3 regions of the Lysinibacillus sp. K60 genome follow, and region 3 is predicted to be linked to each of the others. Evidence: riboswitches for the same ligand, from Rfam matches in the RefSeq annotation. Region 3 holds a riboswitch; each other region holds the start of a gene.
The links. A riboswitch is a leader RNA that binds a small molecule or an ion and turns the genes downstream of it on or off. The one in region 3 is predicted to bind S-adenosylmethionine.
Positions count from the first base shown of each region.

Region 1: it holds a riboswitch for S-adenosylmethionine, as region 3 does, so the genes downstream of both, HCH28_RS00305 (O-acetylhomoserine aminocarboxypropyltransferase/cysteine synthase family protein) here and metK (methionine adenosyltransferase) in region 3, are expected to answer to the same signal.
Region 2: it holds a riboswitch for S-adenosylmethionine, as region 3 does, so the genes downstream of both, HCH28_RS15095 (cyclase family protein) here and metK (methionine adenosyltransferase) in region 3, are expected to answer to the same signal.

Region 1 covers NZ_JAASJR010000001.1:59,912-66,192, reverse strand. The annotation lists gene HCH28_RS00325 (DMT family transporter) at 77-940, opposite strand; gene HCH28_RS00320 (MerR family transcriptional regulator) at 1,096-1,326, shown strand; gene HCH28_RS00315 (homoserine dehydrogenase) at 1,386-2,372, opposite strand; gene HCH28_RS00310 (hypothetical protein) at 2,836-3,219, opposite strand; gene HCH28_RS00305 (O-acetylhomoserine aminocarboxypropyltransferase/cysteine synthase family protein) at 3,551-4,852, opposite strand; SAM riboswitch class I at 4,969-5,082, opposite strand; gene HCH28_RS00300 (glycerol-3-phosphate acyltransferase) at 5,238-5,870, shown strand; gene HCH28_RS00295 (SLC13 family permease) at 6,066-6,281, shown strand, end outside.
Region 2 covers NZ_JAASJR010000006.1:206,788-213,068, reverse strand. The annotation lists gene HCH28_RS15100 (DedA family protein) at 1-560, shown strand, start outside; gene HCH28_RS15095 (cyclase family protein) at 591-1,328, opposite strand; SAM riboswitch class I at 1,421-1,526, opposite strand; gene HCH28_RS15090 (YuzC family spore coat inner layer protein) at 1,608-2,012, opposite strand; gene HCH28_RS15085 (helix-turn-helix domain-containing protein) at 2,127-3,698, opposite strand; gene HCH28_RS15080 (ABC transporter substrate-binding protein) at 4,163-5,113, opposite strand; gene HCH28_RS15075 (MFS transporter) at 5,272-6,281, opposite strand, start outside.
Region 3 covers NZ_JAASJR010000004.1:280,693-286,973, forward strand. The annotation lists gene HCH28_RS11645 (alanine/glycine:cation symporter family protein) at 1-1,054, opposite strand, end outside; gene HCH28_RS11650 (alpha/beta hydrolase) at 1,181-1,987, opposite strand; gene HCH28_RS11655 (gamma carbonic anhydrase) at 2,122-2,634, shown strand; gene metK (methionine adenosyltransferase) at 2,815-4,011, opposite strand; SAM riboswitch class I at 4,270-4,388, opposite strand; gene pckA (phosphoenolpyruvate carboxykinase (ATP)) at 4,778-6,281, shown strand, end outside.

The sequences.
Region 1 (6,281 bases), on a different contig from region 3:
GATATACACCTCGCTCTCAAATATAAGTGTATCTTCTAAATCTTAAAAACCAGCTATTATAAAAATGAAGAATTTCTTAAGGTTTTAGCTTTTTTCTCCCACCCAATGTTAAAACAACAATGCCACCTAAAAGCATCGCTACTCCAAGCCAGGAAACTACACTTAAGTGTTCTCCAACTAAAAACACACCAAGAATTGCAGCAGTCAAGGGTTCTGCTAATGAAAGTGTTACAGCTGAGGATGAACTAATTTTTTGTAGTCCACTTAAAAACAGGAAATACGCTACACTTGTACACATAATCCCCATAAATAACATTGTCCATAAGTTGTGCACATTTACTAACCAGGAAAATCCACCTTGTAAAGAAAACGGCAGTAAAAACAAAGCGCAAATGGAGAATGTCATAGCAACTGCGGGTAATGCCTCTTCTTGTGCCATTAATTTTTTACTTATGTTTGTGTAAAATGCAAAGGATAAACCTGCACAAAGCGCTAATATGAATCCGCCAACGTGAACAGAATTTTCTCCATTATTCATAAACAATAAAAGACATCCGATAATGGCCATCAATGTAGCAAGTCCCCATACCGCTGTGGGACGTTTTTTCCATACTAGCCACTCTAAAACACCAGAAAACACTGGTGCACTACCAATAGTAGCAACAGTTCCAATGGCTATACCTGTTAGGCGAATGGATGAGAAGAAAAGACCTTGGAAAAGCGCAATACTAGCCGCAGCTAAAATTGTCCATTTCCATGACCACCTTAAAAAGTTAATTTTCCTCATTATAATCGTAATAACTAATAATAAACTGCCACCAATTGCAGAACGAATCATGGCCACTGCTATTGGAGATACCCCTTGATCCAAATATGTTTGGACAGTACCTGTCATTCCCCATAGAATAGCTGCTAGTAATACAAACAATGAATTTAGCATTTATCAACTCATCCCCGCTTCACTACGTTATCAATACTAATCATACATATTTATCCAAAATCAAACAATTATCATTTTTACTTTTCTTTTAATTCCAATAGTATGTTTTCTCATGAATGGACGTTATAATAAAAACAGTAAAAGGAGCGAATCGTATGTACAAATCAATTGAAGAGACAGCTATTGATCTTGGTATGCCTGAGGATCAAGTTATGCGTCTAATTTATGAAGGACGCATCCGTTCTGTTTACGATGGCCAACAAATTTTAATCAATAGCGGACAATTCAGCACTTATTTTAAACAATTGGAACGTATAAAAGAGGAAATTGAAATTTGGCGAGCTACTCCTATTCCAGAGGACATAGACGTCAAAGATGAAGACTAAAAGCCCACCATTCATACAATTGAACATTGTTGAATGGCGGGCCTTTTTTAAAGCTTTTATTAGATTGTCACAACAAATCCTGCTCTTTTCCCAATGATTTCAGCATAATCTTCTACCATGACACTCGCTGTTGGATACATCCCTGCTCCAGGACCGATTAATGTTAATGTACCAATATAGTTAGTCTCTAATGCCACCGCATTGAACACATCGTCGACTGGATAAAGTGGGTGCTCTTTATCAACTAGTTGAGGACCTACTTTTGCAACAATCTTACCGTCAGCTAGTTTTTCCACTTCAGCTACATGGCGGTAACGTAGACCCTTTTCACATGCTCCATGAACTTGTTCAGCAGAGATACTATCGATCCCAATTACCTCTACATCAGACCAGTCAGGCTGCTCACCAAAAGCTAAGGCACTTAATATCATTAATTTTTTAAATGCATCCTGCCCAGATATATCATTATATGGATCTGCTTCGGCATAACCTAAGCCTTGTGCCTCTTTTAAAGCTGTTTCGAACGACCAGCCCTGTGCACGCATTTTTGTTAAAATATAATTACATGTGCCATTTAAGACACCTTGTATACGACTTACATCATTTACAAGTAAGATATTTTTCATTGTTTTTATAACAGGTACGCCACCAGCAGTAGTAGCCTCATAGCCTACAAAAACACCATTAGCTTTTGCAAGATCCTGCAACTCCAAACCTCGTTTGGCAAACATCACTTTATTGGCAGTAATAACATGACACTTATGTTCCACCGCTCGCTTTAAATAACTGTATGCAGGTTCTTCGTTCACAATTGCTTCAAACACTACCTGCATTCCTGGCTCTGCTAAGACTTCATCCATACTTGTTGTCATTAAATGTGCTGTGCCTGGTACACGTTCACGACTAGCATCTGTCACTAAAATCTTCGCTACCTCTAATTCAATACCTAATTTATTTTTTAGCTCTTCTCGTTTTTCATTTAAAATATGGTAAATCCCCTGACCTACCGTTCCAAATCCTAAAATCGCTGCCTTTATAGTTGCCATTCTTGTTATTCCCTCCAACTTACATTCCGCAGTTTCATTAAAGCTAATTCTCCATGGGGTTGTGTCATGACAATTAGACACCCACCGCAGTCTTTAGCCAACAACTCTCTTTGTATGAGTTTCGCTATTTTTATATGTGTTAGGACACATACAAATTCAAATAATTCAAAATTTAACTTAAAGAAAATTGTATCGCAAATACACACTTTGCACAAGAAAAATCTTTCTAGGAAGGACATTTGTTTTCTCTAGATGTGCAAAAGAAATCGGTTTCATTCCCTTTATTATACGTTTTATTAATCAATCTATAAGATTTGAACAAATATTGACTATTTACATTTCAATATATGAATGTCTTTCTTCTATTATATATATGTATGCTCAGACACTCATAACAATCCCTTTAAAGAAAAAACTCATTCCCTGTAGCAGCAGAGAATGAGCTTAAAAATATGAGGGGGTTTTAACTTGCTTTTGAAAGCAATTGATAACGATATTGTGCTAAAGCTTGTTGAACAAGACTAATCTCTTCTTCTGTAAAATTTGGTATTGCATATGTACGTTCCACTAATTGAAATGTACCATACTTCAAGTAAAACTCTGTCGCAGGAAGTGAGATATGGCTCACACCATACTGTTCATATGCCTCAAATACTTCCTTAACAGCAAAGTCTTCTTCAGTAAAAACACGTTCTTGAAATGCTGTATGACCAAATACTTCCTGCCATTTTCTTTCAACTGATGTAAGAAGGTGTTGAATGGATTTATTGTTGACAAATACATGCCCTTCATTTAGCTCATATATTAGATAGGATACAATGTTTTGCGCACTATAGATGTTACCCATTTTAAACACTCCTTTATCATCAGTTTTTGGGAAGAGTAGTCACTGGCTAGGCAACTACCCTTCTATATATTCAAAAGTGGGGGAGCACTTATGAAAACATTAACCTTTTTTCTAAAGAATTTTCGTACTGTTAACTTATTTCCTAGTATATACCATGGATTTAATAAAATCAACAATACATATAAAATTACTTGGTATTTTTTTATAAGGTTCTGATAATTAACGGGTGCAATAATAGGTTGATGTAGCAACGTTTAACGCATTACCAAATGAGGCTAATCGAATGAGAAAATACGTAAACGCCACAACATTCTACCATTTGCTTTAAACTTTAAGCTTCTACTGTTTGTTCAGTTGTTGTTGCCTGTGTAATGGCTTGATCTAAATCAGCAATAATATCCTCTACTGCCTCTAAACCGATGGATAAGCGAATGAGCGACTCGGTTACACCAGCTTGAACTAATTCTTCTGCTGATAGTTGCTGATGTGTAGTGGAAGCTGGATGAATAATTAATGACTTTGCATCACCTACATTTGCTACATGTGAAAATAATCTCACGCTATCAATAAGCTTTCTCCCAGCTTCTCGTCCACCCTTGATGCCAAATGTAAGCACTGAACCGAAGCCATTTCTTAAATATTTTTTTGCTAACCCATGTGTCGGAAAATCTTCTAGGCCGTTATAATTTACATACTCCACAGATGGGTGGTTTTGTAAATACTCAGCCACTGCCAACGCATTTTCATTGTGTTTAGGGATACGCAGATGAAGCGTTTCTAACCCTTGCAATAAATTAAAGGCAGCATCAGCACTTAGTGTTGGACCAAAATCACGTAATAATTGTACACGTAGCTTTGTAGCAAAGGCAGCAGAAGCAGTATCAATTCCATAACGTAACCCATGGTAAGAGGCATCTGGTTCAGTAAAACCAGGGAATCGACCGTTAGTCCAATCAAACTTACCAGCGTCTACAACAACGCCCCCTAAAGTTGTACCATGACCTCCTATCCATTTAGTTGCTGAATGAACCACAACATCTGCACCGTATTCAATAGGTGTAGAACCGTAAGGAGAAGCAAACGTGCTGTCAATAATTAATGGTAGACCATTATCATGTGCAATTTTAGCTACTGCTTCAATATCTAAAACCTTTAAGCTTGGATTACCATAAACCTCTGCAAAGACAGCTTTTGTTTTATCAGTAATCGCCGCATTGAAATTCTCTGGATTTGTTTCATCTACAAAAATTGTTTTAATACCGTAGTTTGGTAATGTGTTAGCAAATAAATTATACGTACCACCATATAAAGAACTAGCTGCTACTATCTCATCACCAGCTCCAGCTAGATTTAAAATGGAAAATGCGATAGCTGCTGCACCAGATGAAAGTGCTACTGCTGCTGTTCCACCTTCCAATAAAGCCACACGTTTTTCAAACACATCAACTGTTGGATTAGTAATTCTTGTGTAAATGTTCCCTGCTTCCTCTAAGGCAAAAAGACGTTGCGCATGAGCAGTGTCTTTAAATACGAAAGCAGTTGAGCGATAGACTGGAACTGTGCGAGAACCCGTCACTGGGTCTGGCTCTTGACCACCATGCAACAGCAATGTTTCTGGTTTAAAATTTGTCATTGTGTACCTCCAAATGGTTATTTTTTTACGATGGTACCGGAGATGAGGAGGATTTTTCTGTAGAAAACAAAAACCCTCTTCAGCTAAGAAGAGGGTTGCGGTTGCAAGTTTTCCTCCCCTTATCTGCCAGATCCAAGTAAGAATCTGTAGGAATTAGCACCTTAGTAAGCTCATTGCTTACTGGTTGCCGGGCATCATAGGGCCTATCCCTCCGCCGCTCTTGATAAGAGTATGAGATTCAATTTCCATCGTTGTTACACAGTATAAACATAGAGTTTTTTTCTGTCAACATGTAAATTTTATTTTTTCCGAAACTTCTGTCTGCTCTTATACGTAATATGAACGCATACACTATTTTAGAAAAAATTTTGAGAGGAGTATTTTTATGGTAAAGGCCGTGATCATTTTTCTTATGATTGGCTATTTAATAGGCTGTATTCACGGCTCTAAAGTGGCTCAATTTTTATCGGGGGTTGATTTAAAAAAGGCTGGGCACGGTAATGCTGGTGCCTCTAATGCTACTCTTTCCCTTGGTTGGAAATATGGCGTTTTAGTTGCCCTCATCGATATAGGCAAAGGTGTTGTGGCTATTATAGGTGCGCATTTTTATCTAGCTGACGCCATTCATTTAACAGAAGAACAAATTTGGCTGCTTACTTATATAATGGCTGCTGGGGTTATTTTAGGTCATAATTTCCCATTCTACATGGGCTTCAACGGGGGGAAAGGAACTGCCTCCATCATTGGTATTTTACTTGCTGTTGATTGGAAGATTGGTTTATTTGCACTTATTTTATTTGTTATTTTATCCTTTGCAACAAATTATTTAATTGTTGGTGTTCTAGAATTTTATCTCGTGTTTTGTACAGCAACTTATTTATGGATTCCTGGCATTGGCCCAACCATTATAGCTCTTCTTCTTTTTGGCATAGCCATTATCCTGCACCTTGAAAATATTAAACGATTAGTCATTGGCACAGAGCCTAAAGTAACTTTTGCCTTTAAGAAAAAGAAATAATATTTTTTGGATATTTTTGTATTATTTGTGACCATGTATTTTCTCTTTATCTACTCATATTGCTGTAAAAAACACAATTTTCACATAGATTTTTTTCTACAATAAAATCGACATATTCTTATCTTAATAAAACATTATACAGGCCGATGTTATGGATAATGATCGTCATTTTTATCGTAGAAAGGATGAGAAAATATGTCTTCCCCAAAGCAAGCAGCTACAAAATTTAATTTAAAGCCACTGTGGATTGGCTTGGCATTCGCGTTACTAATCATTATTACCTTTTTACCTAATAATGGTGATTTACCTATAGCTGGGCAACGAGCTTTAGCCATTTTAGCTTTTGCAGTCATCCTTTGGGTTACAGAGGCCGTTTCATATCCTGTGAGCTCGGCCATGATCATTGCGCTA
Region 2 (6,281 bases), on a different contig from region 3:
GATACTTTGGGATTATCGTGATTCTAATTGGAGGTATTGTTGGGGTGCCACTTCCTGATGAGGTGTTTCTAACTTATGTAGGCTATAGTGTTTACCGAGAAAGTCTTGAACACATTCCTGCTTTGGTCAGTGCAATGATTGGTGCGGTTGGAGGCATTACCTTAAGCTACTATATTGGTTATCGTTTTGGCTTACCGTTATTGCAGAAATATGGCCCTAGAATTCATATTACAGAGCAAAAAATTGACTTTACGAAAAAGATGTTTACAAAAATAGGACCTACCCTATTATTAATTGGCTATTTTATTCCAGGGGTACGCCATTTGACAGCATATATTGCGGCTATTAATAATTATCCTTATAGAAAGTTTGCGCTTTTTGCCTATATAGGGGCATTTATCTGGACGTTCACATTTATATCATTAGGAAAGATGCTTGGAGAGAAATGGCGATTTGTTGGATACTATTTAACTCATTATAGTATCTATCTTATCCTTTTATTTATTGTAGGGATGCTCATTGCTTACTTTTTATTCAAAAAAAGAAATGGACAAACATAAAAGTCGGTATACGCTATACCGACTTTTATGTTATGGCAAAATAGCAAATGAGCGCACAGGGAAGCCAGATGCTTTTTCTGGCTTAGGTACGATATTGAAGATGATAGCACCTTTCGCAGGTAGCTTGTCTAAATTAGTCATTAGCTCAATTTGATAGGTGTCTTGGTCAAGCACAAAATATTCGCCCTCTAGCTTGCCATTTTTACGAAAATCAGCAGCAGAGTCCGTATCGAATGTTTCATGACCAATTGCGCTTACCTTACGTTTTGTTAGTAAAAACTGTAAAGCTTCTAAACCCCAGCCAGGGATATGGTTATGTCCATCTGCATCCTTATTACTGAAAGCCTCTTTATCTGGCCAGCGCTTACTCCAATCTGTACGTAATGCAACAAATGTTCCTGCTTCAATTTCTCCATGCTTGTCCTCAAAATTAAGAATATCTTCTACACTTAATGTAAAATCATGGTTGCTCGCAGCCTCTTGTGATTTATCAATAACAACAAGGGGGAGAACAAGCTCTTTTAGTTCTAATTCTTCTAAGTAGCGAGTATCTCGCACAAAATGAATGGGTGGGTCGATATGTGTGCCATATTGACCAGGGAACGTGAATTGTTGAGCGAAGAAACCATCCTTATGAGAAAATAATGTTTCAAATTTAGCGTCCTCAAACATAAAAAAATGTGGTGAATTAGGGCCGAAAGTATGTGTTAAGTCAACCCACTGTTTCGATTTTAATAATTCCAATGCTTGCAAAAGTTCATTAGATATCGATTTCCCTGCTTTCTGTAAAAAATAGTGGTAAATAAAAAAGGAGTCCCCTAATAGAAGAGGACTCCTGCTTGAAACAACGGTAGTTCTTCTTCTCATCTTCAAGGCTGATCATTTTGCCAATTGGAATTAGCACCATACTGTTAGCTGGTTGCTGAGACTTCATCGGGCCAATCCCTCCGTCTCTCTTGATAAGAAAAGTAATATAAGAATTTTCAGAAATAACAATACAAACACTTTAGCATAGTTTTTTATAGTTTACAAGTTCACTAGGAATTTTCACCAATTCAAATTTAAGGTGACGCCACAACAATCATTATCAATAAGACGTATTATAAAACTGTCTGGTGTATAGTTTGTTTCAAATTTCACCGTAATGCCTGTTGATGTGATTAATTTTTCAACCTCTGTTTTATTTGAAAGTTGAGCAGCATTCATTAAATCATGTGCGAATTGTTGGGAGCTATCTATTTTATCCGTAAGTAATTGGGCTTGCTGCATCATCGCCTTCATCCGTGATGCTGAAGCTTTTAATTTGTGTGTATCGACAGGTGGAAAAGGATTATTGGTCGGCATTGCTAGGTGTTGCGAAAAGGGTCTAATGGCAAAATGATTAGCGATAGGCGATGTTGGATAATGATAGGGATGCACAAAATACGGATAAGGATTGTAATACAAGGTCATTCCTCCTATCCTATAACTGATAACTTATCTTATGTAGCCAAACGGCTTTCGGTGTTATTAGCAGTGCAATGTTTGTCCTAAACATTTAAAAAGGAAGCTAAAGTAAGCTTCCTTTTAGCCAAGTACATTCAAGACATCATCAATTTTTTTACTATGTGATAAAATGCCATAATTCATCCATGTTAAAAAGTCTACTTCATAGATACAGTTGCTTTTAACGGCAGCTAGGTTTTTCCAAGTAGGAGTTTTTAAAATAGCACGTTCCTCATTTTCATAAATGGAATGTTGTTTATCAAAGGTAATAAATAAATGATCAGCATCTAATTGCAACAATTGAGCAAATGTCAGTTGAACTTTACGTTGATTGTGCGGAATACTCCATACTAGTGAATGTGGCATTAAACCTAAGTCACGATATAAAATGGGGCCCGTATAGCCACATTCAGGGCCCGCGTATAGAGTAATGCCAATGGCTGAAATACGGAGAAATGCCACACTTTGCCCATAAACAGATTTGCTAAGAATTCCTTTTGCTTGTTGTACTTTATCTTCATATTGTAGGATTACGTCTTGCATCAAAGAGGTTTTTCCTGTTAGATCTGCAATTTTAAATAAAGTAGATTGCCAATTCTCTCCGGGGTGTGAGAGGTGGCAGACGGGGGCTACCTCATCTAAATGATGAAAGGATTCCCAACGCTCTATACCAGAATCTAGCATAATTAAAGTTGGCTTATAGTAAAGGAGTCGATCTATTTCTCTATTTTGTACATCGATATCTGGCACTTCCTGTAGACCTAAATAGTCTTGTTTTCCCCATTTTGAATGACTGAATTGAGCAATTGGCGTAATCCCAAGGGCAACAAAGAAATCTTCTAAGAATGGTGCAAATACACGTAGATGGCTGCCTTGATTTCTTCGATATTGTCCTGGAGAGATGCCGACATGTTCTTTAAAACGACGATTGAAATAATACTCATTATTAAATCCGACAGATTGGCTAATTTCAAATACTCGATCATTTGTTGTCATTAATAGTTGCTTAGCTTTTTCAATACGAATGTTAGTTAAATAGTGAAGAGGAATTTGTCCCGTAATATCTTTAAAAATACGCGTATAATTCCATCTTGGTACGTCAGCGAGCTGTGCTAGCTGTTCAACCGTCCACTCCTTTTCATAATGTTTATGTAAATGGTTAATGGATTGTTCAACAGATTGGCGATCATTTTTTTGCATCTGCTTGGGTATGGTTTGATGTAAGAGCAATAACATCAGTTCTTGAAAGTGCACATGCTGTTCAAAAATCGTGTGTTCATCCTCCGCTAACCGGTTCTGATAGATGACTTCTAGCAGTCTATGACATTGTGAAAAGGGGAGAAGATGTCGTTCGCTGATACTTGTAAAATGGCTATGTGAATTCTGACTATTACTGAGATTGACAATGTTGAATTGTAATTGATAAAAACAAAGGTGCTCACTTTGAATGTGGATACTAACCGTGTTATTTGGCGGTATCAATATGCACTTTTCTTCACTAAAATGAATGGTGTCATGATCTATTTCTAGCTTTCCGCTACCATTCATTACGATGAAAAGTGTATAGAAATCACTACTAATCAATAACTTTTTTGATGATTGAATTGCATAAGAGATATTTTGTAACGTATAAACATGTGTTAAGTTACCCATTGATAATTCACCCCTTTTTGTTGAATTGGCATAACAACACAAAGAAAGCCCTCATTAAGAGCGTTCTTCATGTTGTTGAAAAAGATCATATGACTAGTAGAAAAAGCCCATTTAGCAAGGCAAGGGGTTGATTTCCGCTCCTCCAGCGTCCTTTCCAGGGGGCGTCCGATGAGCCGCTTCACTCACTTACGTTCGCTCCAGGGTCTCATCTGTGACGCTAAATCCCCTTGGAGTGACGCTGGCTCCACTCCAATCAACTATGCTGCTAACGTGTCTTTTCTTCTTTCGTACTAGCAGTAGGGAACAAAAAAGTCTATTAAAGAGAGGATAGGCACTTATTTCAATGTGAAGAAGTGATGAGTGACAAAACCTATCCATTTTCTCCTTCACAAAAGTGCTATTGATTATTTTGTTTTTTAACACTAAACCAAAGAAAGCCCTCGTTAAGAGCTTTCTTTTGAAAATTATTTGACGAACCATTTCTCTAAATCATCATACTTTAGCAAATTGGCTGTGATTGCGCCAGATTGCCAATATGTGCGATCAGCAATATAGACATGCCCGTTTTTTACAGCAGGGAGTGTTTTCCATAGTGTACTATCTAACCACTTAATGGCTTCTTGGTTTTCTTTAGACTCCCATGTACCGTTTGAAGGGAAAAGGATGATATGATCCGCATCTAATTCCGTGATAGCCTCTTCTGATAAGACCTCTTGGGACTCTGCCATATCACGGGCTAATGGATGTGGCGTTAAGCCTGTCTCTGTGTAAATATAGCCAGAGTAGCGATTTTTAATGCCAAATAACGCTAATGTATTATCTGCTACATTTAGTCGTACAACAGCAACTGTTTCGTCTCCAATTGATTCATCTAGTTTTGCTTTTAAATCGGAAACACGTTGCTCATATCGATCAACCATTTCTTTTGCTTTATCTGGAATATTTAAAACATCAGCTATTGTTTTTGCAATTTCACGTGGATCTTGTAGAATATCTTCTTTCAAGCGGTAAGTCGGCGCTACCTTTGAGTATTCCTCATACTTTGCCTTGTCTGCGGCACCATCTACAATGATTAAATCAGGCTTGGCTTGTAATAATGTTTCCATGCTACCAGTAATGTCGAACTCAGGGACATCTAATCCTAAATAGTCCTGTTTTCCCCAAGATGGGTGATACCATTGCACAACGGGATTTACATCCAAAGCAGTTAAATAGTCTTCCAAATAGATAGCAGCTACACGCTGTGGATTTGTAGGAATTTCTACTTTTCCAAACTCGTCTTCTACAATTCTTGTATCTTTAGATGATTGTTCTTCTGTAGCTGTATCCTCTTTTACTTCATTTGAGCCACAGGCACTTAATACGAATATTAGTGCAAAGAAAACTACAAATGAAAAATATCGACCTCTACGCATTTTATTCACTCCTATAGATTTACTAAAACAGTAAGGGTATTCCCTTAAATTAGAATGATAATCATTCTCGTTTGGTTCAAGTAAATTATAGGATACAACATATCAACAAACAATACACATTCTCTACTACTTTTTTATACAAAATGAAATTCAGAGAGTTATTGTTTTTTGTTATCGAAAAGTAACCATAAAAGTGTAACAATTGCTGCTAGCATAACCATCAGGAATCCGTATAGGGGCGTATGCGCCAACGATTGGTGGCGAATAATAAAACCCCCGATATATGAGCCTAAAAATATGCCTATGTTGAAAGCGGAAATATTCAATGCTGAGGCCATTGAAATTGCTGATGGAATATATTTTTCAGATAGTAGAACAGCATATAGCTGCAATCCTGGGACATTCATAAACATAAACAATCCCATTGTCAGCACTATCATTAATCCTATAATAGGTGATTCAAGAGTAAAACCAATGCCAAGTAATGCCAATGCAAGTCCAACAAAAATAATAAAGATGGAACGTAGTGGATTATGATTAGCAAAATGACCACCTAGAGTATTACCGATAGCTACACAGATACCATAGACAACTAGAATAATGACGACTGTCTGTGGGGAATACCCCATATATTGCTCTAAAATAGGTGAAACATATGTGTAGACAACAAAAGCACCGCCGTATCCAATTGCGGTAATGAATAGTATTAAGATCATTCGAATATTGCCTAATACTTTGCCAATATCACGAATAGAGATGGGATTGCCTTTCGATAATTGGCTAGGTACTAACAATGCATTACTAAATAAACCGACAATTCCAATGACGACAATAAAAATGAATGACATACGCCAATCTGTTACTTGTCCAATAAATGTACCGAGTGGGACACCTGTTACAGTAGCTAATGTTAAGCCAGTAAACATAAAGGCGATAGCACTTGCTCGTTTATTTGGTTCCACTACATCGGCTGCTATAACAGAAGCGATGGACATAAATACACCATGTGCTAATGCTGAAATAATACGTCCGATTAATAGTAAAGCGAAATTAGGAGCTAAAGCGACTGCTAGGTTACCCATTATAAAAATGGACATGACAAGCAATAATACGGTTTTTCGATTAAGGCGGGATGTTAGGGCTGTTAATAATGGAGCCCCAACAGTTA
Region 3 (6,281 bases):
TTTTCGCAAAAGTCATTTGCTCATCGCCTGCTAATCCACCACTATTGAATTCTCCAACATGAATAAATGGATCTGCGCCTTCAGCTGCCTTTTCATCTTGCACATTATACATACCTGTAAATAAAATCATAAAGGCCGTAGCAGAACAAATTAATAATGTATCAATATACACAGACGCTGCTTGAACAATTCCTTGCTTAGCAGGATGCGATACTTCCGCAGCTGCCGCAGGGTGAGCTCCAGTTCCTTGACCAGCTTCATTGGAGTAAATTCCACGTTTAACACCCCAAGCAATCGCTGAACCAATAACGCCGCCAAAAATTTCTTGAGCCCCAAAGGCACTAGAAAAAATTAATCCGATAACTGTTGGTACTTGTGAAATATTCATAAAGATAATGATAATGGCCATAATGATATAAGCTAATGCCATAAATGGTACAATTATTTGAGCAGCGTTTGCAATCGATTTAATACCACCAATGATAATAGCACCTAGTAACACAACAATTATAAGTCCTGTGATCCATGTATCCAAACCGAAAGCGTTTTCAACAGCACCTGCGATGGCATTTGACTGCACACCAGGCATCAAAATTAACATTGCAATTAAAGCAGCTACAGCAAAAATAACTGCAAACCATTTTTGACCCATTCCTTTTTCTATGTAAAAGGCCGGTCCACCACGATATTCTGTATCTTTCTCTTCTTTATAGATTTGAGCTAATGTTGACTCTACATACGCGGTAGCCGCACCAATGAAAGCGATTGCCCACATCCAAAAGACAGCACCGGGTCCTCCCATTCCAATTGCTGTCGCAGTACCAGCAATATTACCTGTACCTACACGTCCTGATAATGCGATAGACATTGCTTGGAAAGAAGATATTCCCTTTTCCGATTTCTCCCCTTTAAACATTAAAACAAACATATCTTTAATGTGCCTTACCTGTAGGAACCTTGTGATAATTGAGAAAAATAACCCAATCAATAAGATACCATAAATAAACCATGGTCCCCATAAAATACCATTCAACTTCTCCACAATTACATCCATTTTACCCCTCCAATTTAAAATACCTTACTTTAGATCATTATAGTATTACACTTTTCAGAAAATTACAATATTATTTTTGAGTAACAATATTTAAGTAAGTAACCTAGTAAATGGAAGGGTATAAACCTATTTAATTATATAACCAATTCTTCGAAGAGCATTATTAATAAAATCTCGTATATACATAAAAATTTCTTCGCGCTCTCCCTCATGGAATAAATTATGATAACAATTTGCCCATTCTTTAAACTGAAATTCCGTGAATTCCTGTTGATGAAGCCAATTTCGAGTTTGGCGAGTGTCCGTAATTTTATCCTTCTCAGCTGTCATAATGAGCATAGGCATATTTGGCATTTCACCTTTAGGCAGCATCACTAAATTTTTCATCATCTGCTGAAGCTCTCGATACCATTTCACAGAAACAACAGACATGAGCGGTACCTCATCTTTCATTTCTTCTCTGCCTTCAACACTACGCGTTAATTTCTCTAATGTAATGTCATGTGTCAATTTAACATTCGCTGTTAACGCACTTAGACTTGTTAAAGCATTTGTTAATTTACCTGGTAATAGCTTTAGTTGCAACCAAGGTGATGTTAAAATAATGCCCGCACATTCATATTGTCTCTTTTGCATTGTATGGAGGATTAATGTTGCACCTAGTCCATGTCCTATTACAAAGGTTGGTAAATTATATGAAAAAGCATTCTCAATCAGGTTTCTTGTATACTTATTGTACAATTTGAAGTCTTCATCATGGACTCGAGCAAACCTTGCATTACCCCCATGATTCGGTAAATCCCCCATGACTATGTGGAAGCCTTCTAATCTTAATTTCTCTATCAGCCATGCATACCAACGGTGATTTTCATAAGCACCATGAAGAATAGCAATCACAGCTTTTGCTTGTCCATCAGCTTCCCATTTCCACATTTACATAGTCCTCCTAAAAAATAATTACACTTTGATTATATCGAAATAAATAGCACATTTTAATTTTATATTTCCATAATGTTGCGTATTTGATACGATAATACTACATTATAGAAAGAAAAGAGGCGATTTTCATGATTTATCCATTTAAAGATAAAACGCCAAAGATCGATCCGTCTGTTTTCATTGCTGATTATGCAACTGTTACGGGCGACGTAACAATTGGCGCCGAAACAACCATTTGGTTTAATACGGTTATTCGTGGTGATGTTTCCCCAACGATTATCGGTAAACGTGTCAGTATTCAAGATCTTTGCTGTTTACACCAAAGCCCAAAATATCCGCTCATTATTGAAGATGAGGTAACAGTTGGACACCAAGTCACTTTACATAGTTGTACAATTCGCAAAAATGCCTTAATTGGTATGGGATCCATTATTTTAGACGGAGCTGAGATTGGAGAAGGTGCATTTATTGGAGCAGGAAGCCTAGTACCTCCTGGTAAAGTCATTCCTCCAAATAGTCTAGCTTTAGGTCGTCCAGCAAAAGTTGTCCGAGAATTAAATGCTGAGGATAAAGAGGATATGGAACGCATCGTACGAGAATACGCAGAAAAAGGTCGATATTATAAATCACTTCAAAAATAAATAATCTACACAAAAAAATTAATACCAACGAAAAAATCCCTCGCGTTTTCGTGTACCGAATATGTTCACGAATCCTAGCGAGGTATTTTTTATAAAAAAACAAAAGGAGCAGTATTGCTCCTTTGCTTATTAATACATTAGAATAATTTTCTAATGACTTCATTACTTTAGTTCAATAGTTTATAAACATGCTTTTTCTCGTAACGCGTCTGCTTTATCAATTTGCTCCCATGGTACATTTAAATCTGTACGACCAAAATGTCCATATGCAGCAGTTTGTTTATAAATGGGACGACGAAGATCAAGCATTTTAATGATACCTGCTGGGCGTAAATCGAATAGCTCGCGTACCCATTCAACGATCTCGCTTTCTTTCACTCTACCTGTGCCAAATGTATCGACAGCAATGGAAACAGGCTGGGCAACGCCAATCGCATAAGCGAGTTGCACTTCAGCACGCTCTGCTAAGCCAGCTGCTACGATATTTTTCGCTACATAACGTGCTGCATATGCCGCTGAACGGTCTACCTTGGTTGCATCCTTACCTGAGAAGGCACCACCACCGTGACGTGCATAACCACCGTATGTATCAACAATGATTTTACGTCCTGTTAATCCAGCATCACCTTTTGGTCCACCAATTACAAAACGGCCAGTTGGATTGATAAAGTATTTCGTATTAGCATCTAATAATTCACTTGGTACAACTGGTGCAATAACAAATTCTTTTAAATCTGCTTGAATTTGTTCAAGTGTTGCTTCTTCATCATGCTGTGTTGAAATAACAATTGTATCCACGCGAACCGGTACATTATTGTCATCATATTCTATCGTTACTTGCGTTTTACCATCAGGACGTAAATAGGCAAGTTCACCTGATTTACGTACTTCTGTTAAACGGCGTGCTAATTTGTGTGCCAAGCTAATTGGTAATGGCATTAGCTCTGGTGTTTCATTACATGCATAGCCAAACATTAAGCCTTGGTCACCAGCACCAATTGCTTCAATATCTGCATCTGTCATAGAGCCTTCACGTGCCTCTAATGCCTGATCAACACCTTGAGCAATATCAGGTGATTGTTCACCAATTGCCACAAGCACCGCTAAGTTCTCAGCATCAAAGCCATATTTACCTCGTGTATAGCCAATTTCAGCTACAGTGTCACGAACAATACCTTTAATATCTACATAAGTAGAAGTTGTAATTTCTCCTGCTACTAATACTAATCCTGTTGTTACAGTTGTTTCACACGCTACACGTGCATTTGGATCTTCTGCTAAAATAGCATCTAAAATGGCATCCGAGATTTGGTCACAAATCTTATCTGGATGTCCTTCTGTTACACTCTCTGATGTAAACAGTCGACGGTTTGTCATTTGGTTTTCCTCCTAAATACTCTTACAATAAGTAGTTGTGTATGAATACGGTACTCATTACCCATGTCAAGTCCGCTCCTAAGGATTGAACTCTCAAGCCGTTACTGCTGCTTTTAACACGAGGATTTCGAAAGATCCGTCATTATAATAAGGAAAGAACTACATATACTTACCTTTACATTGATTTTTAACAATAAAAAAATCCTTTTCTCACGTTACTTTACATGAGGAAAGGAATAATGACTGCGTAACCTTTCACTCTTATCGTTCAAGGGATGTTCCCTTGCATCAGGTTGGCACCAACGCATGTCGTGAAATAGTTCATGCAGGTTGCCGGGTTTCACAGGGCCTGACCCTCCACCAGCTCGGGATAAGAGTATCCGTTCAATCTCATGTTACTGAAAAGGTCGAACGTTGTCAAATATTTTCTTATGTATTACTGTATAGAAAGGAAAGAACTTATTACACAAAAACTTTTCATACTTGGATGATGATGTAAATAGAAGCAAATTAATCCCTACAACATACCTAGCTACTTGTGGTAACATATGTGTGGCTCAATCTTCATGCCTAATTACAGTAGGATTGATGGTATTCTCCTCGAAAAACATTATTTTTTGTCAGTTTATTGAAAAGTGGTAAAAACTCTAAAATAATTTCTTAATTAGTATAGATTATTTAAGCAATTGTGTTATACTATTTTTGAAATTAAGAAAAAATCCCTCTAAATCAAGGGAATACTATAAAAAAGGATGGTATTTAATCGATGAATTCAGTAGAAATTGCAAACGAACTGAAGGAATTATTAAACGGCGGTAACATTAATGTTCAACTTTCAGTACCACAATTAGCAGAAAAAGCTACATCTCGTGGTGAAGCAATGTTAACAGTAGATGGCGCAGTTCGTGCAGAAACTGGCAAATACACTGGTCGTTCACCTAAAGATAAATATACGGTAGAAGAAGAAAGCACAAAAGATCAAATTGACTGGGGTAAAGTAAACCAACCAATTTCTTCTGAAGTGTTCGATAACCTATATGTAAAAGTAATAAAATATTTAAAAGAACGTGACGAGTTATTCGTATTCAAAGGCTTTGCAGGTGCTGACAAAGATTCACAATTAAGCATTCAAGTTATTAATGAATACGCATGGCACAATCTTTTTGCTCATCAATTATTTATCCGTCCAACAGCAGATGAATTAGCTTCTCATGTTGCTGACTTCACTGTCATCTCAGCTCCTAACTTTAAAGCAGATCCTGCGGTTGATGGCACTGCTTCTGAAACATTCATCATCGTATCACTTGAAAAGAAAATTATTTTAATTGGTGGTACAGAATATGCTGGTGAAATGAAAAAATCTATCTTTGGTATCATGAACTACTTATTACCACAACAAGGTATTCTTTCAATGCACTGCTCAGCAAACGTTGGTGAAGCTGGCGATGTGGCGTTATTCTTCGGTCTATCTGGTACTGGTAAAACGACGTTATCAGCTGATCCTGATCGTAAGCTAATCGGTGACGATGAACACGGTTGGTCTGATAATGGTGTGTTCAACATTGAGGGTGGTTGCTATGCAAAAACAATCAACCTTTCTGCTGAAAAAGAACCAGAAATCTACAATGCAATCCGCTTCGGCTCTGTATTAGAAAACGTAGCTGTTGATCCAGAAACTCGTATTTGTGACTATGACGATGGTTCACTAACAGAAAATACACGTGTAGCTTATCCAATCCAATATATCGAAAATATCGTTGATCCTTCTGTTGCAGGTCATCCAAAAACAATCATCTTCCTAACAGCTGATGCATTTGGCGTGTTACCTCCAATCAGTAAATTAACAAAAGAACAAGCAATGTATCACTTCCTAAGCGGGTTCACTTCTAAACTTGCTGGAACTGAACGTGGTGTGACTGAGCCAGAACCAGTATTCTCTACTTGCTTCGGTTCTCCATTCCTTCCGCTTCCTGCAACAGTATACGCAGAAATGTTAGGTCAAAAAATTGACGAGCACGGTGCACAGGTATACTTAGTAAACACTGGTTGGACTGGTGGCGAATATGGCACAGGTAGCCGTATGAAACTTTCATACACACGTACAATGGTCCGTGCAGCAATCGATGGTAAATTAGCAGATGTTGAAACAACACAAGATGCTGTGTTTGGTTTACACATTCCAACAGCAGTTGAAGGAGTACCTTCAGAAGTGTTAAATCCTCGTGAAGCTTGGGCAGATAAAGCTGCATACGATGCAAAAGCTGCTGAGC